2 regions of the Stenotrophomonas sp. YJH_SMC_54 genome follow, and region 1 is predicted to be linked to the other one. Evidence: riboswitches for the same ligand, from Rfam matches in the RefSeq annotation. Region 1 holds a riboswitch; the other holds the start of a gene.
The links. Region 1 has a riboswitch for thiamine pyrophosphate ahead of AC5P5S_RS10815 (TonB-dependent receptor). Riboswitches for the same ligand answer to the same signal wherever they lie in the genome.
Positions count from the first base shown of each region.

Region 2: linked by a shared signal. The riboswitch ahead of thiC (phosphomethylpyrimidine synthase ThiC) and the one ahead of AC5P5S_RS10815 (TonB-dependent receptor) in region 1 are both predicted to bind thiamine pyrophosphate.

Region 1 is NZ_JCAFRS010000007.1:213,082-220,979, reverse strand. Features, by position in the region: gene AC5P5S_RS10830 (peptidoglycan-binding protein) at 1-1,699, shown strand, start outside; gene AC5P5S_RS10825 (glycine zipper 2TM domain-containing protein) at 1,944-2,351, shown strand; gene AC5P5S_RS10820 (phosphotransferase enzyme family protein) at 2,477-3,601, shown strand; TPP riboswitch at 3,725-3,820, shown strand; gene AC5P5S_RS10815 (TonB-dependent receptor) at 3,891-6,080, shown strand; gene pnuC (nicotinamide riboside transporter PnuC) at 6,089-6,658, shown strand; gene AC5P5S_RS10805 (hypothetical protein) at 6,763-7,179, opposite strand; gene AC5P5S_RS10800 (Dyp-type peroxidase) at 7,264-7,898, opposite strand, start outside.
Region 2 is NZ_JCAFRS010000003.1:131,727-139,624, forward strand. Features, by position in the region: gene ggt (gamma-glutamyltransferase) at 1-1,468, shown strand, start outside; gene AC5P5S_RS04700 (BCCT family transporter) at 2,028-3,605, opposite strand; TPP riboswitch at 3,826-3,926, shown strand; gene thiC (phosphomethylpyrimidine synthase ThiC) at 4,009-5,853, shown strand; gene AC5P5S_RS04710 (ion channel) at 5,993-6,664, shown strand; gene AC5P5S_RS04715 (winged helix-turn-helix domain-containing protein) at 6,934-7,898, shown strand, end outside.

The sequences.
Region 1 (7,898 bases):
GCGCACCGGCAACCCCTACCTGTCCGGCGGCGACACGCCCACCGGGCTGGACCTGTACCTGGCCCACCAGCAGGGCAGCGCCGGCTATGGCTCGGTACAGACCGCCATTGCCACCGGCACCTTCGGCGTGGTCCGCAACAGCCACGGCGAAGAGATCAACATGCGCCGCAACGTGCTGAACCAGATCGGTTCCGACGCGAAGGCGCTGACCGGCCACACCCTGGCCGAGATGCGCGGCATGAACGACGGCGACCTGGCACGCACCTTCTCCAGCTACTACATCCACAAGTACGCGGCGATCAGCATTCCGGAAAAGAACATCGAACCGCAGGCGGTGGCGCAGGGCCAGGGCCAGACCCCAGCAGCGCCTGCACAGGCCAGCGCAGCCGTGGTGGCGGGTGCAACCACGCTGGCGGCAACTGCAACGGCGGCTGCCACACCGAAACCGGGCATCGAACTGCAGGCCGCCTACGAGGCCGGCGTGAAGTACGACCACGTGAAGTACGCCATCAACATTCCGGGTCACGCGCTGTACGTACCGGGCAAGACCGGCAAGAACGTGGAGCAGGGTTACATCGACTGTTCCGGCTGGGTCGGCACCCTGCAGAACCGGACCATGGACGAGATCAACCAGAAGGCCGGGCACGCGGTGTTCAGCAAGGCTGATCGCATCGACCTGGGCAACCTGGGATCCGGCGGCATCGTGCGCAAGGCGTTCGACCAGTCCGGCGTGCTGCTGGACCGCGACGCGATCCTCAAGCCCGGTGCGCTGAAGGAAGGCATGATCATCGGCCTGGATACGGCCAGGACCCGCCACGAGCACTGGAACGGCATCGACCACATCGTGATGGTGGTGCGCGACCCCACCACCGACAAGCTGCTGATCAGCCAGTCCTCCGGCAGCAAGGGCGTGCACACCATGCCGGTCGAGGACTACCTCAAGCAGGTGAAGGACCACCCGAACTGGAAGCTGTACGCCTCCGATCCACTGTCCAAGGCGCGCGACCTGCTGGAAAACCGCACCCCATCGCACGAGCAGGCCCAGGGCAAGCCTGCCGCCGAGCACAAGGCCGCTGCCACGCCGCACGCCGAACTGTACAAGCAGGGCGCGCACAGCGAAGGCGTGCGCAAGGTGCAGGAACAGCTGGGACATCTGGGCTACGTCGGTGCCGACGGCAAGCCGCTGGTCGAGGATGGCCGCTTCGGCCGCAACACCGACGCGGCGGTGCGCCAGCTGCAGAAGGACAACGGCCTGGTGGCCGACGGCATTGTCGGGGCGAAGACGCTGGAGGCCATCAAGGAAGCCCGCGAGCGCCCGCTGCTGAACGACGAACGGCACCCGCGCAATCCGCTCTTCATCCAGGCCAGCAAGGGTCTGGAACTGTTGCCGGCCGGCACCTTCAAGGATCGCCACGCGCTGGAAAGCGCCGCCGCGGCCCTGACCAAGGAGGCGCATGCCGCCGGCCTGCAGCGCATCGACACGGTGGTGCCCAGCCCGAACGGTGAACGCCTGTTTGCCGTGCAGGGCACGATCGGTGACCCGGCGGCCAGCCGCGTGGCGGTGGAGGCCCGAGCCGCCAGCGAGCAGAGCATCGCGCTCAGTAGCGGTGCCGTGCAGGGCGCGCCTAACGTGCTGCACCAGCAGCAGGACGCCCAGCAGGAGCAGGCCCGGCAGGCACAGAAGGCGATGGGCGTCTAAGCCTGCAACGCCTTGGCAGAGAAGGGAGGGCCACGTCCGCGTGGCCTTTTCCCTTTCTGCCAGCTGAGCGGCCGAGGCCGCTTTCAGCCTTGCTTCATGCCGCCTGCCGCTAGATGAATGCGCAAGCCGCACGGTGGACCAGGCAATGTTCCGGCAATGTTGGAACGTCAGCGTGGTCTCCACGGCAGCCGGGGCGCCCGCGCCCTCCTGCCCAGCGTGGCATGCACCTCACAGGAGAACGAACATGCTCAGTACTTCCACACTCAGCTTCCGTGGTCTGGCGATGGCCCTGGCACTGGTGGCCGGTGTCGCCGTGGTCAGCGATGCCAGCGCGATGTCGAGGAAGGACAAGCGCACCCTGGTCGGCGCCGTGGTCGGTGGCGTGGCCGGCAACCTGCTCTCCAACGGCGATCCCGCTGCCACCGTCGGCGGCGCCGTGGCCGGCGGCGCGATCGGCAACCTGACCACCTCCGACCGCCGCGACCGCCGTTACTACGACAATCGCCGTTACGACGACCGCTACGATCGCCGTTACGACCGTGGCTACTACCGCAGCGGCTACTACGACCGCGGTGATGACCGTCGCTGGCAACGCGAGCGCTACTACGACAACCGCTACTACCACGACCGCGGTCGCCATCGCGGCTGGTAAGCAGCGCGGCATCTTCCATGCCGATGCACGGACGGGCGGGTCGATGACCCGCCCGTTTGCGTTGGCCGCGTGCATGGCGTTGAATGCGCAGCCTTGGATGTGACTTTCCCCACTGGGGCTGCGGCATGACTTCTTCCTCCCACCGCGTGCAGGGCCTCAACAACGACGAGGTCGCTGCCGACTGGCCACCGATCAGCGCGGCGGACATCGCGTGGCTGCGCCAGCACTACCCGCAGCTGGACGAGCGCAGCCAACCGCGCTGGCACAGCCCGCGGCCGCTGTCGGCTGCCGCCATCGTCAACGGCGCGAACGGAGCGGTGTTCATCAAGCGCCACCACCACAGCGTGCGCAGTGCGGCCTGCCTGGAAGAAGAACACCACTTCATCGCCCATCTCGCCGCCGCCGGCGTGCCGGTAGTACAGGTGCTGCCGGCCACCGATGGCCACACTGCCGTCGAGCATGGCGAATGGACGTTCGAGCTGCATGCGGTTGGCGTCGGTGAGGACCTGTATCGCGACGCGGTGTCGTGGTCGCTGCTGACCGATATCGCGCAGGCCCGTGAAGCCGGACGCGCACTCGCACAACTGCACCGTGCCGCAGCCAGCTACTACGCGCCCCAGCGCAGCACCCATGTGCTGGTCGCGCGCGACGATCTGATCCGCGCCGACGATCCGGTCGCGGCCATCAAGGCAGGGCTGCACGAGCGCCCCGGGCTGGCCCGCTATGTCGCGCGCATTCCGTGGGAAGCGCAGCTGCAGCGTGACGTGTTGCCGTGGCATGCGGGCCTGGCCAGGCGCCTGCGCGACGAGCCGCGGCTGTGGGCCCACAACGACTGGCATGTTTCCAACCTGCTGTGGCGCGATGGGCAGATCAGCACCGTGCTGGATTTCGGCCTGGCCTCGCCCACCAGCGCACTGTTCGACCTCGCCACCGCGATCGAGCGCAACGCGGTGGCGTGGCTGGAGCTGGAGCGCGGCATGGAGGCGGTGCGCATCGATATCGCGCTGGCCCTGCTCGACGGCTACCGCCAGGTACTGCCGCTGTCGGCGGCACGCGTGCACCTGCTGGCCGACCTGCTGCCGATGGTCCATTTCGACTTCGCACTGTCCGAAGTGGAGTACTTCGAAGGCGTCACCGGCTCGACCGCCAATGCCGACGTCGCGTGGCAGCCCTTCATGCTGGGGCATCCGGCGTGGTTCCACAGCGCGCCGGGACAGGCACTGCTGCAGGCGCTGCACGCGGCGGCGTGACCCGGTTGGCGCACCATTGGGGTCAGATCCCTTTCCTGCGGAAAGGGATCTGACCCCGCAGCCTGGACCCCGCAGCCTGAAGGACGCCGGCTCGCAAATCCGTACCATTTGTAGTGAAATGGTCACCTGAAGCGGGGGTGCCTGGATCTGCCAGGCTGAGAGAGTCCCTTGGAACCTGATCCGGTTTGCACCGGCGTAGGGAGCTTTGAGCCGCAGCCACACCCCCATCATGGGCCGGTGCACCTGCGCGCCGTCGCTTCGTCTCCCTTGTTGTCCGAAGACGAACCGAATGAACCGCTGCCTGCGCCCCACCCTGCTCTCCCTCGCCCTCTGCGCTGCGCTGCCACTGCACGCCAGCGAGGCCGATGCGTCCCCTGATGCGGCTGCCACCGGCGCCGAGCGCTCGCCCACCGAACTGGCGGCGGTACGCGTGCAGGCCGGCAAACCGAAGGCCGATACCTCACGCGTGAACGCCTTCGGTGGCGGCAGCTGGAAGGACACGCCGGCCTCGGTGAACGTGCTTGAGCGCGATTACCTGGACCGTCGCCAGGTGCGTTCGCTGTCCGAGCTGGCCAGCAACGATGCCTCGCTGGGTGATGCGTATGCGCCGGTGGGTTACTACCAGAACATCGCCATCCGTGGCTTCGCCCTGGACGCCGCCACCGGCTACCGCTTCAACGGCCTGTCCATCGCCGGCGAACAGCGCCTGGCGCTGGAGAACGTGCAGTCGGTGGAGATCCTCAAGGGTGAAGCCGGCCTGGCCGCAGGCGTGATGGCGCCGGGCGGCATCATCAACTACATCGGCAAGCGCCCGGCCGAAGTGCGCACCGCCACGCTCGGTACCGATTCGGAAGGCTCGCGCTACGTCGCCGTCGATGTCGGCCACTGGATCACCCCGCGTTTCGGCCTGCGCCTGAATGCCGCATGGGATTCCAGCAACTCCTATGTCGAGCACGCCGACGGTCGCCGCAACTTCTACTCGCTGGCCGCCGACTGGCTCATTGGCGAACGCGGCAAGCTGGAAGTGGATGCCAACTACCAGACCAGCTCGCAGCGTTCGGTGTCCGGCTACCAGCTGCTGGGCGCACGCGACCTGCCGCGTGGCGTCGACCGCGAACACCTGCTGGGTTACCAGCCGTGGCAGCGCCCGGTGGATATCGCCAGCACCAACATCACCGCGCTGCATACCTACGACTTCAACGAGGCCTGGCAGTCGCGCATCTCGGTCGGCCACAGCCGTTCGGTGATCGATGACAACGTCGCCTTCGCCTACGGCTGCTACTACGCCGTGCTGTGCGCCGATGGCAGCGTGCCGGGCAACTACTTCGCGCCCAACGGCGACTATGACGTCTACGACTACCGCAGCCCGGACGACACCCGTCGCAACCAGCAGGCCCGTGCCGAGCTGCGTGGCCGCTTCGAGACCGGCAGCGTCGGCCATGAGCTGACCGTCGGTGCCGACTACTTCCGGCGCACCGTGGACAAGCGCCCGAGCGTCAACGAGTACGTCGGCACCAGCAACATCCACGAAGCACCGGTGCCGGTGTTCGCGCCGTCGCCGAAGATGCCGGGCCCGTCCGCACGTCGCCTGGACAGCCGCCAGACCGCGTTCTTCGCGCTGGACCGGATCAGCTTCGGCGATGACTGGCAGTGGCTGGCCGGTGGCCGCTTCGTGCGCCTGGACGAGCGTGCCTACGACAAGCGTGGCACCCCGCAGCGGCACAGCCGCCTGTCGCGCTTCCTGCCGCAGACTGCGGTGGTGTGGAAGGCCACCGACCAGCTCAACGCCTATGCCAGCTACGTGCGCGGCATTTCGCTGGGCCAGGAAGCGCCGTTCTGGACCAGCAACGCCGACACCTTCCTGCCGTCGGTGCAGTCGCGGCAGCTGGAAGTGGGCGTGAAGTACGTGCCGGTCGAGGCGCTGACCCTGGGCGCGGCGGTGTTCCGCATTTCGCAGCCGTACCAGTACGCCAAGCCCGACAACAGCGACGTCGGCTACACCTTCGTCGAGGAAGGCACCCAAACCCACACCGGCCTGGAGCTGACCGCCAACGGCCAGCTGACCGACGCGCTGCAGATCGTGGCCAGCGCCAGCGTGCTGCAGGCGCGCGCGCGCGACACCGGTACCCCGGCCTATGAAGGCCATCAGCTGGTGAACGTGCCGAAGGTGCGCGCCAGCGTGCACGTAGCCTACGCGCTGCCGTTCGTGCAGGGCCTGGACGTGACCGGCGGCTGGCGCTATGCCAGTGCCAACGTGGCCCGCGCCGACGGTGGCGTGCGCGCACCCGACTATTCAGTGTTCGACGCTGGCCTGCGTTTCCAGCATCGCCTGCGTGAGCGCGCAGTGACCTGGAACCTGTCGGTGGACAACGTGTTCAACCGCTTCTACTGGCGCGATACCGGCAGCAGCGGCGGTGACTACTACCTGTTCCCCGGCGCACCGCGACAGGCCCGCCTGTCGGTGACGTTCGCGCTGTGAGCGGCGTGATGCTCGAGTGGACCGCCGCACTGTGCAGCATCCTCGGCGTCTGGCTGATGGCCCGGCGCCGGCTGGCGGCGTGGCCGGTGGGCCTGCTGTCGGTGGCGCTGTATGGCCTGGTGTTCGCCGAGGCCAAGCTGTACTCGGACACCCTGCTGCAGATCGCCTTCGGTGGTTTCCTGGTCTATGGCTGGCTCAACTGGCGGCAGCATGCCGCCGATGAAGGCAGCATCCGCATCGTGCCGCTGGCACGCGGCATGCTGCTGCGCGACCTGGCCATCGGCCTGTGCGGTGGCGTGGTGCTGGGTGCAGCCATGCACAGCTTCACCGACGCTGCCCTGCCGTGGTTGGATGCGCTGCTGACCGGTCTGAGCCTGGTCGGGCAATGGTGGCAGGCCCGCCGCCACGTGGCCTGCTGGTGGGTGTGGATCGCAGTGGACGTGGTCTATGTGGGTGCGTACCTGTTCAAGTCGCTGCACGTGACCGCCGCGCTGTACGTGTTCTTCCTCGGCCTGGCCGTGTTCGGCCTGCGCGCATGGAGCGCCGCCGCTCGCGAGCCACAGGTGGCAACGCAGTAGAGCCACGCCATGCGTGGCTGGGCTACCGGTAGTCGCCAACCTTGGCTGGCGTGCGTGCCGACCAAGGTCGGCATCTACCCAGAACATCCACGCATGGCGTGGATCTACTGGGTAAGCACCAAACCCAGCCGCAGCGGCTGGCGCATGTCGGCCGGTGGCACGGCCTGCAGGGGTGCACTCTGCAGGGTCGCGCGCAGGTCGGCGTCGACCTGGGCATCGCCCAGGCTGTCGAATTCCAGCTTCGAGATGCGGCCATCCGCCGCGATCCACACGCTCACCGGTAGCGGCGTCGGTGCGTCCGGATGTGCCTGCAGCCATTCCAGCACGCGCTGCGCCTGCGGGTCCTGCTCCTGCTGCAGGCGCTGCTGCAGCTGCCCCCCCACGGCGGCGGCATAGGCCATCCAGTGTGCAGGAGCTTCCTGCGCGGAAACGCTGGCACTCCCCAGTGCCAACGCGCCGAACAACGCGGCCAGTGGCCGCCACCAGCGGCGTGCACCGGTTGTGTTCCTTGCCATCGCCATCGCCCGCCCCTGCGCTCTCATCCAACGGCTGATGGTCGGCGCGGTAGATGACAGGCAGATGGCGGCCGCTGCTACCCGGCGCGATCAGTCGCCCAGGTCGGCCAGCACCTTGCGCGAGGGCGCGAAGAAGGTCACGCCGGTGGTGGCGGTGGAGAAATCAAGGATGCGGTCATGCAGCGGTGCGGGATTACCGATGAACATGCGCTCGAGCATCTTCTCGATCACCCACAGGCGGCGCGTGTAGCCGATGAAGTAGGTGCCGTACTCGCCGCGACCCGGGTTGGCGAACGGCATGTTGTCGCGCAGGATCTCGTGCTCGCCGTCGGCATCCTCGATGGTGCACAGCGTCTTGTGCGACTTCTGCGCATCGGCCGGCGCATCGTCCAGCTCGATGTTGTCGTGCTTGGTGCGGCCGATGATCGCTTCCTGCGCTTCGGTCTTCTGCGCGCGCCAGGCATCAAGATTGTGCAGGTACTTCTGCACCACCACGTAACTGCCGCCGGCATGCTCCGGGTCTTCCTCGCCCACGATGGTGGCTTCCGGCAGCGACAGCCCTTCCGGGTTGGCGGTGCCGTCAACGAAATCGAGCAGGTCGCGGCCATCGAAATAGCGGAAGCCGGCCACGTCATCGACCGTCTCCACCGCATCGCCAAAGGCCATCAGCAGGTTGCGCTCGAACGCCACGATCAGGTCCATGGTACGTGCGCGGATGTGGTACA
Region 2 (7,898 bases), on a different contig from region 1:
CGGCAACGGCATCGGCGGCGACCTTTTCGCCATCGTGTGGGACCCGAAGACCCAGAAGCTCTACGGCTACAACGGCTCGGGCCGCTCGCCGAAGTCGCTCACCCTGGGCGAGTTCCAGCGCCGTGGCCTGAAGGACATCCCGGCCACCGGTCCACTGCCGGTGTCGGTGCCGGGTGCCGTCGACGGCTGGTTCGCGCTGCACGACCGCTTCGGTCGCAAGCCGATGGCCGACAACCTGGCGCCGGCCATCCGCTACGCCCGCGAGGGTCACCCGGTGGCCGAGGTGATCGCCTACTACTGGGACCGCTCGGTGCCCAAGTTGTCGCAGTACCCGGGCTTCAAGGAGCAGTTCACGATCAACGGCCACGCCCCGCGCAAGGGCGAGATGTGGAAGAACCCGAACCTGGCCAGCACCCTGCAGAAGATCGCCGACGGTGGCCGCGACGCCTTCTACAAGGGCGAGATCGCCCACACCATCGGCGACTACTTCAAGGCCAACGGTGGTTACCTGAGCTACCAGGACATGGCTGACCATCATGGCGAGTGGGTCGAACCGGTCAGCAGCAACTACCGCGGCTACGACGTCTGGGAACTGCCGCCGAACAGCCAGGGCATCGCCGCGCTGCAGATCCTCAATGTGCTGGAAGGCTACGACTTCTCGAAGATCCCGTTCGGTTCACCGGAACACGTGCACCTGTTTGTCGAAGCGAAGAAGCTGGCCTTTGCCGACCGTGCGCGTTTCTACGCCGACATGGCGTTCCAGCCGGCACCGGTGCAGAAGCTCATCTCCAAGGAGTACGCCGCGCAGCGTCGTGCGCTGATCTCGATGGACAAGGCGTTGAAGGAAGTGCAGCCGGGCACGCCGAAGCAGCTGGAGGAGGGCGACACGATCTACATGACCGTGGCCGACGCCGACGGCATGATGGTTTCGCTGATCCAGTCCAACTACCGTGGCATGGGCAGCGGCATGGCACCGCCCGGTCTGGGTTTCATCCTGCAGGACCGTGGCGAGATGTTCGTGCTGCAGAAGAACCATCCCAACGGCTACGCGCCGGGCAAGCGTCCATTCCAGACCATCATTCCGGGGTTCATCACCAAGGGCGGCAAGCCGTATGCCAGCTTCGGCGTGATGGGCGGCGCGATGCAGCCGCAGGGCCATGCGCAGATCGTGATGAACCTGGTGGATTTCGGGATGAACCTGCAGGAAGCCGGTGATGCGCCGCGCATCCAGCACGAAGGCTCGACTGAACCGACGGGTCAGGCCACGGCGATGACCGATGGCGGCGAAGTGAATCTGGAAACCGGCTTCCCGTACGAGACGGTGCGTGCGCTGATGCGCAAGGGGCATCGCATCGTGTTCGCCGATGGGCCTTATGGCGGGTACCAGGCGATCATGCGTGATCCTGATACCGGGGTGTATTACGGTGCGTCGGAGAGCCGCAAGGATGGGCAGGCGGCGGGGTACTGAGTTTCCCGGCCAACGGGCTGAGCCCCCTCTGCGGTGGGTTCAGAAGCGGAATAGCTTGTTGGGCCGGGTGGATAGGCTGTTCGGGGGACGCCGCAAGTACGTCCTTGTAGGCTTGGCAGCCGCATCCATGCGGCTGACACCCCCGCCCAGCCCACCCACCCGGCCCCTGACAGTTTCCGTGGCCGCCACCGCAGGAAGAGAAAGAAGAAGATCAAAAGCAAAGACAACAGCAACAGCAACAGCCGCGCGCTGTGGGTTGGGGTCAGATCCGTTTTCCTTCGGAAAACGGATCTGACCCTTTCTTGTTTTCTGATACACCTCATCCACGCATGGCGTGGAAAACCAACCGTCACCGGGAAATTGTCGGAAGCGGGGAGGGGGCCGATGGCGGGACCGTCCACGGCATGGATGCCGTGGCCGAGCCTACAGGGACGTACTTGCGGCGTGTCCCGCCATCGGCCCCCTCCCCGCCAAACCAGCAGAAATCCAGAGCCGCTTTTGAAGTTGTTGTTGCCGTTGCTTGAAAAAAGCGGTGCAGCCGCAGGCTGCAAAACAGCCCTCAATCCTGATCGTGCGCGCGCGCTGCCTCGGCCTGCGTCTCCTCCTGTGCCGCCATCTCGCGTGCAATCCACGCATCGATCATGTGCCGCTGGCGCTGCGCCTGCCGCCGCTCCCGCGTGTACTCCTGGTCCAGCACCCGGTACAGCGACACCATCACCAGCACCATCAGCAGCGCGAATGGCAATGCCGCGATCGTGATCATGCCCTGCAGCGCGTCCAGGCCTCCGGCCAGCAGCAACGCCGCTGCGATCAGTGCCACCGCAATGCCCCAGGCCAGCTTGCGCTTCAACGGTGGGTCGCCAGCCTCGTCGGTGGACATGCTGGCCAGCACCAGGACCGCCGAATCGGCCGAGGTCACGAAGAAGATCATCAGCAGCACCAGCGCGATGCACGACAGCAACAGCGGTAGCGGCATGCTGTCGAACAGTGTGAACAACACCGTCTCGTAGCCATTGCCAAGCGCCTGCACCAGATCGGCGTGGCCGAAGATCTGTGCCCACAACGCAGTGCCGCCGAACACCGCGAACCAGAAGAAGCCCAGCAGCGTCGGTGCGAGCACGACGCCGATCACGAACTCGCGCACGCTGCGGCCGCGCGAGATGCGCGCGATGAACGATCCCACGAACGGCGCCCACGAGATCCACCAGGCCCAGTAGAAGATCGTCCAGTCCGCCACCCAGGTGCTGCCGGAGAACGGTGACATGCGCAGGCTCATCGTCACCAGCTGGTTGAGGTAGGAGCCCAGGGTGGTGGTGAACGTATCGAAGATGAAGCCGGTCGGCCCCAGCACCAGCAGGATGGCTGCCAGCAGGGCAGCCAACGCCAGGTTGAAGTTGGACAGCCACTTCACACCTCGCTCCACGCCACTGGCGGTGGAGGCCATGTACAGCACGAAGGCGACGGCAATGATGGTCATCTGCACGGCGACGGTAGCCTGCACGCTGAAGACGCGTTCGATACCGGCAGCAATCTGGATGGTGCCGAAGCCGAGCGTGGTGGCGACACCGATCGCGGTGGCAACTACGGCGGCGATGTTGACCACCCGACCGATCCAGCCGCGATGGTGGCGGCCGATGATCGGCTGCAGCATGTCGCTGACCAGGCCGCGTCCATTGCGGTTGAACTGGAACCAGGCCATCGCCAGGCCGATCAGTGCGTAGATCGCCCACGGGTGCAGGCCCCAGTGGAAGAACGCATAGCGCATCGATGCGCGCGCCGCATCCAGGCTTTGCGGCGCCAGGCCTTCCGGCGGCTTGCTGAAATGCGAGATGGGCTCGGCCGCACCCCAGAACACCAGGCCGATGCCCATGCCGGCGGCGAACAGCATCGACATCCAGCTGGCACGCGAGAACTCGGGTTCGGCGTCCTCGCCGCCGATGCGCAGGTTGCCGAAGCGGCCGAACGCCAGGTACATCAGGAACACCAGCGCCAGGAACACCACCAGCAGGTACAGCCAGCCGACACTGCGGATGACTTCTGCCAGCATCGACTGGACCACGGTGTTGAAGGGGCCGGGGGCGATACCGGCGAGCAGCACCAGCAGCAGAACCAGTGCGATGGAAACGCGAAACACCATGAAGGAGCTTCTCCGATCAAGGGGGATTGAGGGGAGCGAGCAGAGCTTGCAGCGAAGGGCCGGCGGCATGCAGCACGGACCGGGCAGGAGCCGCGAAGGCGGCGGGGAACGCATCGATCTCAGCAACGCGATGGCGTGCACGTTACTGAACGCGACGTCATGGTTCCGTTAACGAATGGCGATCTGGTCCCGGAGGCGGGCGGTCTATGCTCTAATGCGCACCAAGAAGCGGGGGTACCGGGCCATCTGGCCACGGTTGAGACAGTCCCTTGGAACCTGATCCGGCTCATACCGGCGTAGGGAAGCTTTGCAATGCAGCCGTGCCCGGACTCCGCCCAAGGACCGTCCGTGTGCGGGTGCCGTGCGCCGCCGCTTCGTCCCTGACCTTCCTGGACGATGCCCGATGAACGCACAGCTCTCCGCCCTGCAGCAACAGGCCCAGCAACTCTCCGCATCCGTGACCCGGCCCATTCCCGGCTCGCGCAAGATCCACGTGCCCGGTTCACGCCCGGATCTGCAGGTGCCGATGCGCGAGATCGCGCTGACCCGTACGCCGACGCTGTTCGGCGGCGAAGAGAATGCGCCGGTGACCGTTTACGACACGTCGGGCCCGTACACCGACCCGGAGGTGCGCATCGATCTGTCCGCCGGTTTGCCGGCACTGCGTCGCGGCTGGGTGGAAGAGCGCGGTGATACCGAGCAGCTCGAAGGACTGAGTTCTTCGTTCGGTCGCGATCGCGAGCATGACCCGAAGCTTGACGCGGTGCGTTTCCCCGCGCGCAGCCTGCCACGCCGTGCACGTGCCGGTGCCAACGTCACCCAGATGCATTACGCGCGCCGCGGCATCATCACGCCGGAAATGGAATTCGTCGCCATCCGCGAGAACCAGCGCCTGGACGCGATCCGCGATGCCGGCCTGCTGCAGCAGCACCCGGGCGAGGCCTTCGGTGCGTCGATCCAGAAAGTCATCACCCCGGAGTTCGTGCGCGACGAAATCGCCCGTGGCCGTGCGGTGCTGCCCAACAACATCAACCACCCGGAAAGCGAGCCGATGATCATCGGCCGCAATTTCCTGACCAAGATCAACGCCAACATCGGCAACAGCGCGGTGTCTTCCGGCATCGCCGAGGAAGTGGAGAAGCTGGTGTGGGCGATCCGCTGGGGCGGTGACACGGTGATGGACCTGTCCACCGGCAAGCACATCCACGAGACGCGCGAATGGATCATCCGCAACTCGCCGGTGGCGATCGGTACCGTGCCGATCTACCAGGCCCTGGAGAAGGTTGACGGCCGCGCCGAGGCACTGACCTGGGAGATCTTCCGCGACACCCTGATCGAGCAGGCCGAGCAGGGCGTGGACTACTTCACCATCCACGCCGGCGTGCTGCTGCGCTACGTGCCGCTTACCGCCAAGCGTGTTACCGGCATCGTCAGCCGCGGCGGCTCGATCATGGCCAAGTGGTGCCTGGCGCACCACAAGGAGAACTTCCTCTACACGCATTTCGAAGACATCTGCGAAATCATGAAGGCCTACGACGTGACCTTCTCGCTGGGCGACGGCCTGCGCCCGGGTTGCATCGCTGATGCCAACGACGCGGCGCAGTTCGGCGAACTGGAAACGCTGGGTGAACTGACGAAGATCGCCTGGAAACACGATGTGCAGACCATGATCGAAGGCCCCGGCCACGTGCCGATGCAGCTGATCAAGGAAAACATGGACAAGCAGCTGCGCGAATGCGGCGAAGCGCCGTTCTACACGCTGGGCCCGCTGACGACCGACATCGCGCCGGGCTACGACCACATCACCAGTGCGATCGGCGCGGCGATGATCGGCTGGTTTGGCACGGCCATGCTCTGCTACGTGACGCCGAAGGAACACCTGGGCCTGCCCAACCGCCAGGACGTGCGCGACGGCATCATGGCTTACCGCATTGCCGCGCACGCGGCCGACCTGGCCAAGGGGCATCCGGGCGCACAGGTACGCGACAACGCGCTGAGCAAGGCGCGCTTCGAGTTCCGCTGGGAGGACCAGTTCCACCTGGGCCTGGATCCGGAAAAGGCCAAGGAATTCCACGACGAGACGCTGCCGAAGGACGCGCACAAGCTGGCCCACTTCTGCTCGATGTGCGGACCGCACTTCTGTTCGATGAAGATCACCCAGGACGTGCGCGACTACGCCGAGGCCGGCATGAAGGAGAAGTCGCAGGAGTTCCGTGCTGGCGGGGCCGAGGTCTACCGCCAGGGGTGACGGGTAACGGGTAGTGCCGGCCGCCGGCCGGCATTCCGTCGTGCACGGGACCGGGGAGAGTGCTGGCCAATGGCCGGCACTACCGTTCATCACGCCGCGCCCGGCTATCCTCCGCGCATCGCCCAGGGGAAAGGACGCCATGCCCGTTGCCACGACCACCCGCTGGCTGGCCATCGCCCGCCGCCATCCTTCGGCCTGGCTCCTGGCCGCCCAGTTGATCGCGGTGCTGCTGTATCCCGCCCTCGATGACACCGCCGCTGGCCGGGCGGCGCTGGGCATGTTCGGCATGGCGGTACTCGGCCTGGCGCTGTGGGTGGTCCAGCGCAGTCCGCTGGGAACCTGGCTGGCATTGCTGCTGGCCATTCCATCGGTGGTGTTCTCGCTGGCTGGCGCCCTGCTGGACCGCAGCGCGCTGCTGACCACCGCGCAGCTGCTGGAAAGCCTGCTGTACTTCTATACGGCCGGGGCATTGATCGCCTACATGCTGCAGGACCATCGAGTAACACGCGACGAACTGTTCGCGGCCGGGGCAACCTTCACCCTGCTGGCCTGGGGGTTCGCCTTTGCATTCGCGGTGTGCCAACAGTGGTATCCAGGCAGTTTCCAGGGCGCGACGGCTGGCCCCGAGCGCAGCTGGATGGAGCTGCTTTATCTGAGCTTCAGCTTGTTGTCCGGAGTTGGATTGAGTGACGTCGTGCCGTTGCACCCGCAGGCACGGGCCTTGGTGATGCTCGAACAGTTCGCAGGCGTCATGTATATCGGCCTTGTGGTGTCGCGTCTGGTCGGATTGACCATGCTTCGGCGCATGTGAAAATGAACGCCAGATAAAAATTTCGCGCCCATAAGGGCGCGAATGGTGATGCAGATTATGTGAATGCGTCGGCGAGAGAGAGCCTGAGTGTCGACCCCGTCATAGGCGGGGTAACCGGCTTAGGCTAATATCCGGGGGCGTTATTGTTTTTGCGGTATGCGCCGATGCTTTGTGCGGAATCTGGCTTTTCGATGGCCCTGTCCAGGGACGGTGGGGACGGTATTGCTGGTGAGCCCTGCCCAGGTCCCGTCCCTACTGTATAGCGGAAAATGAACAGCAGCGAACTCACGCCCATTGACGCCGACCGCGTGCAGGTCGGCGACTGTGTCATTACCTTGTCCTCGCGTGAGGTCGAGGTTGAAGGCGCGCGCCGTCCGCGGCGGCTGACGCCGAAAGCGCTGGGCGTACTTCGCGTGTTGATGCGGCAGCCTGGGCGCGTGGTCACCCGTGAAGAGCTGTTTGCCGAGGTCTGGCCCGATACGTTGCCGACCAATGACGTGCTGACCCAGGCCGTCACCCAGCTGCGCAAGGCGTTCGCCAACGACGACGACAATGGCCAGGCCTACATCGAGACCATCGCCAAGAGCGGCTATCGGCTGCTGGTACCGGTGCAGGCGCTGGACGACGTCGAGCCGGCGGCGGAAGTGGACGCGCTGGCCGTTGCGGATGTGATGCCGTCGCCGGACGGTGCCGGCACGATTCCGGCGCTGGCCGTGCCGGCAGCGCCTTCACGCCGGCGCGGCTGGCGCCAGCTGCGCCGCCAGCTGTTGTGGGTGCTGGGTGTGATGATGCTGGCCGCGCTGCTGGTCATGGCCACATTGTTGCTGCGGCGCGGGCCGGATCCGAGTTCACCGGTGGATGCAGCGGTCGAGAACGGCGTGCGGGTGATCGGCAGCCCGCAGCGTCCCTATCGCCTGATCACCGCCACCAGTGGTTTTGAAACCTATCCCACACTTTCGCCGGACGGCTCCCAGGTGGCCTACGAAGGCGCCAACGAGGATGGCGCCGGAGGTGGTGTGATCAAGGTGCAGACCTCGGGCAATGCGCCGGCCCGGCAGCTGGCGCTGCCGCCCAAGGGGGCCAGTGACCGTTTCCCGAGCTGGTCACCGGACGGGCGCGAGATCGCTTTTGCCCGCTTTGGAGCCGACGGCGGTTGCCAGGTGCTGATCGCCAGCGCCACTGGCGGCGGCGTGCGCCAGGCGACCCGTTGCGATGGAACCGAGCTGCTCAGCTT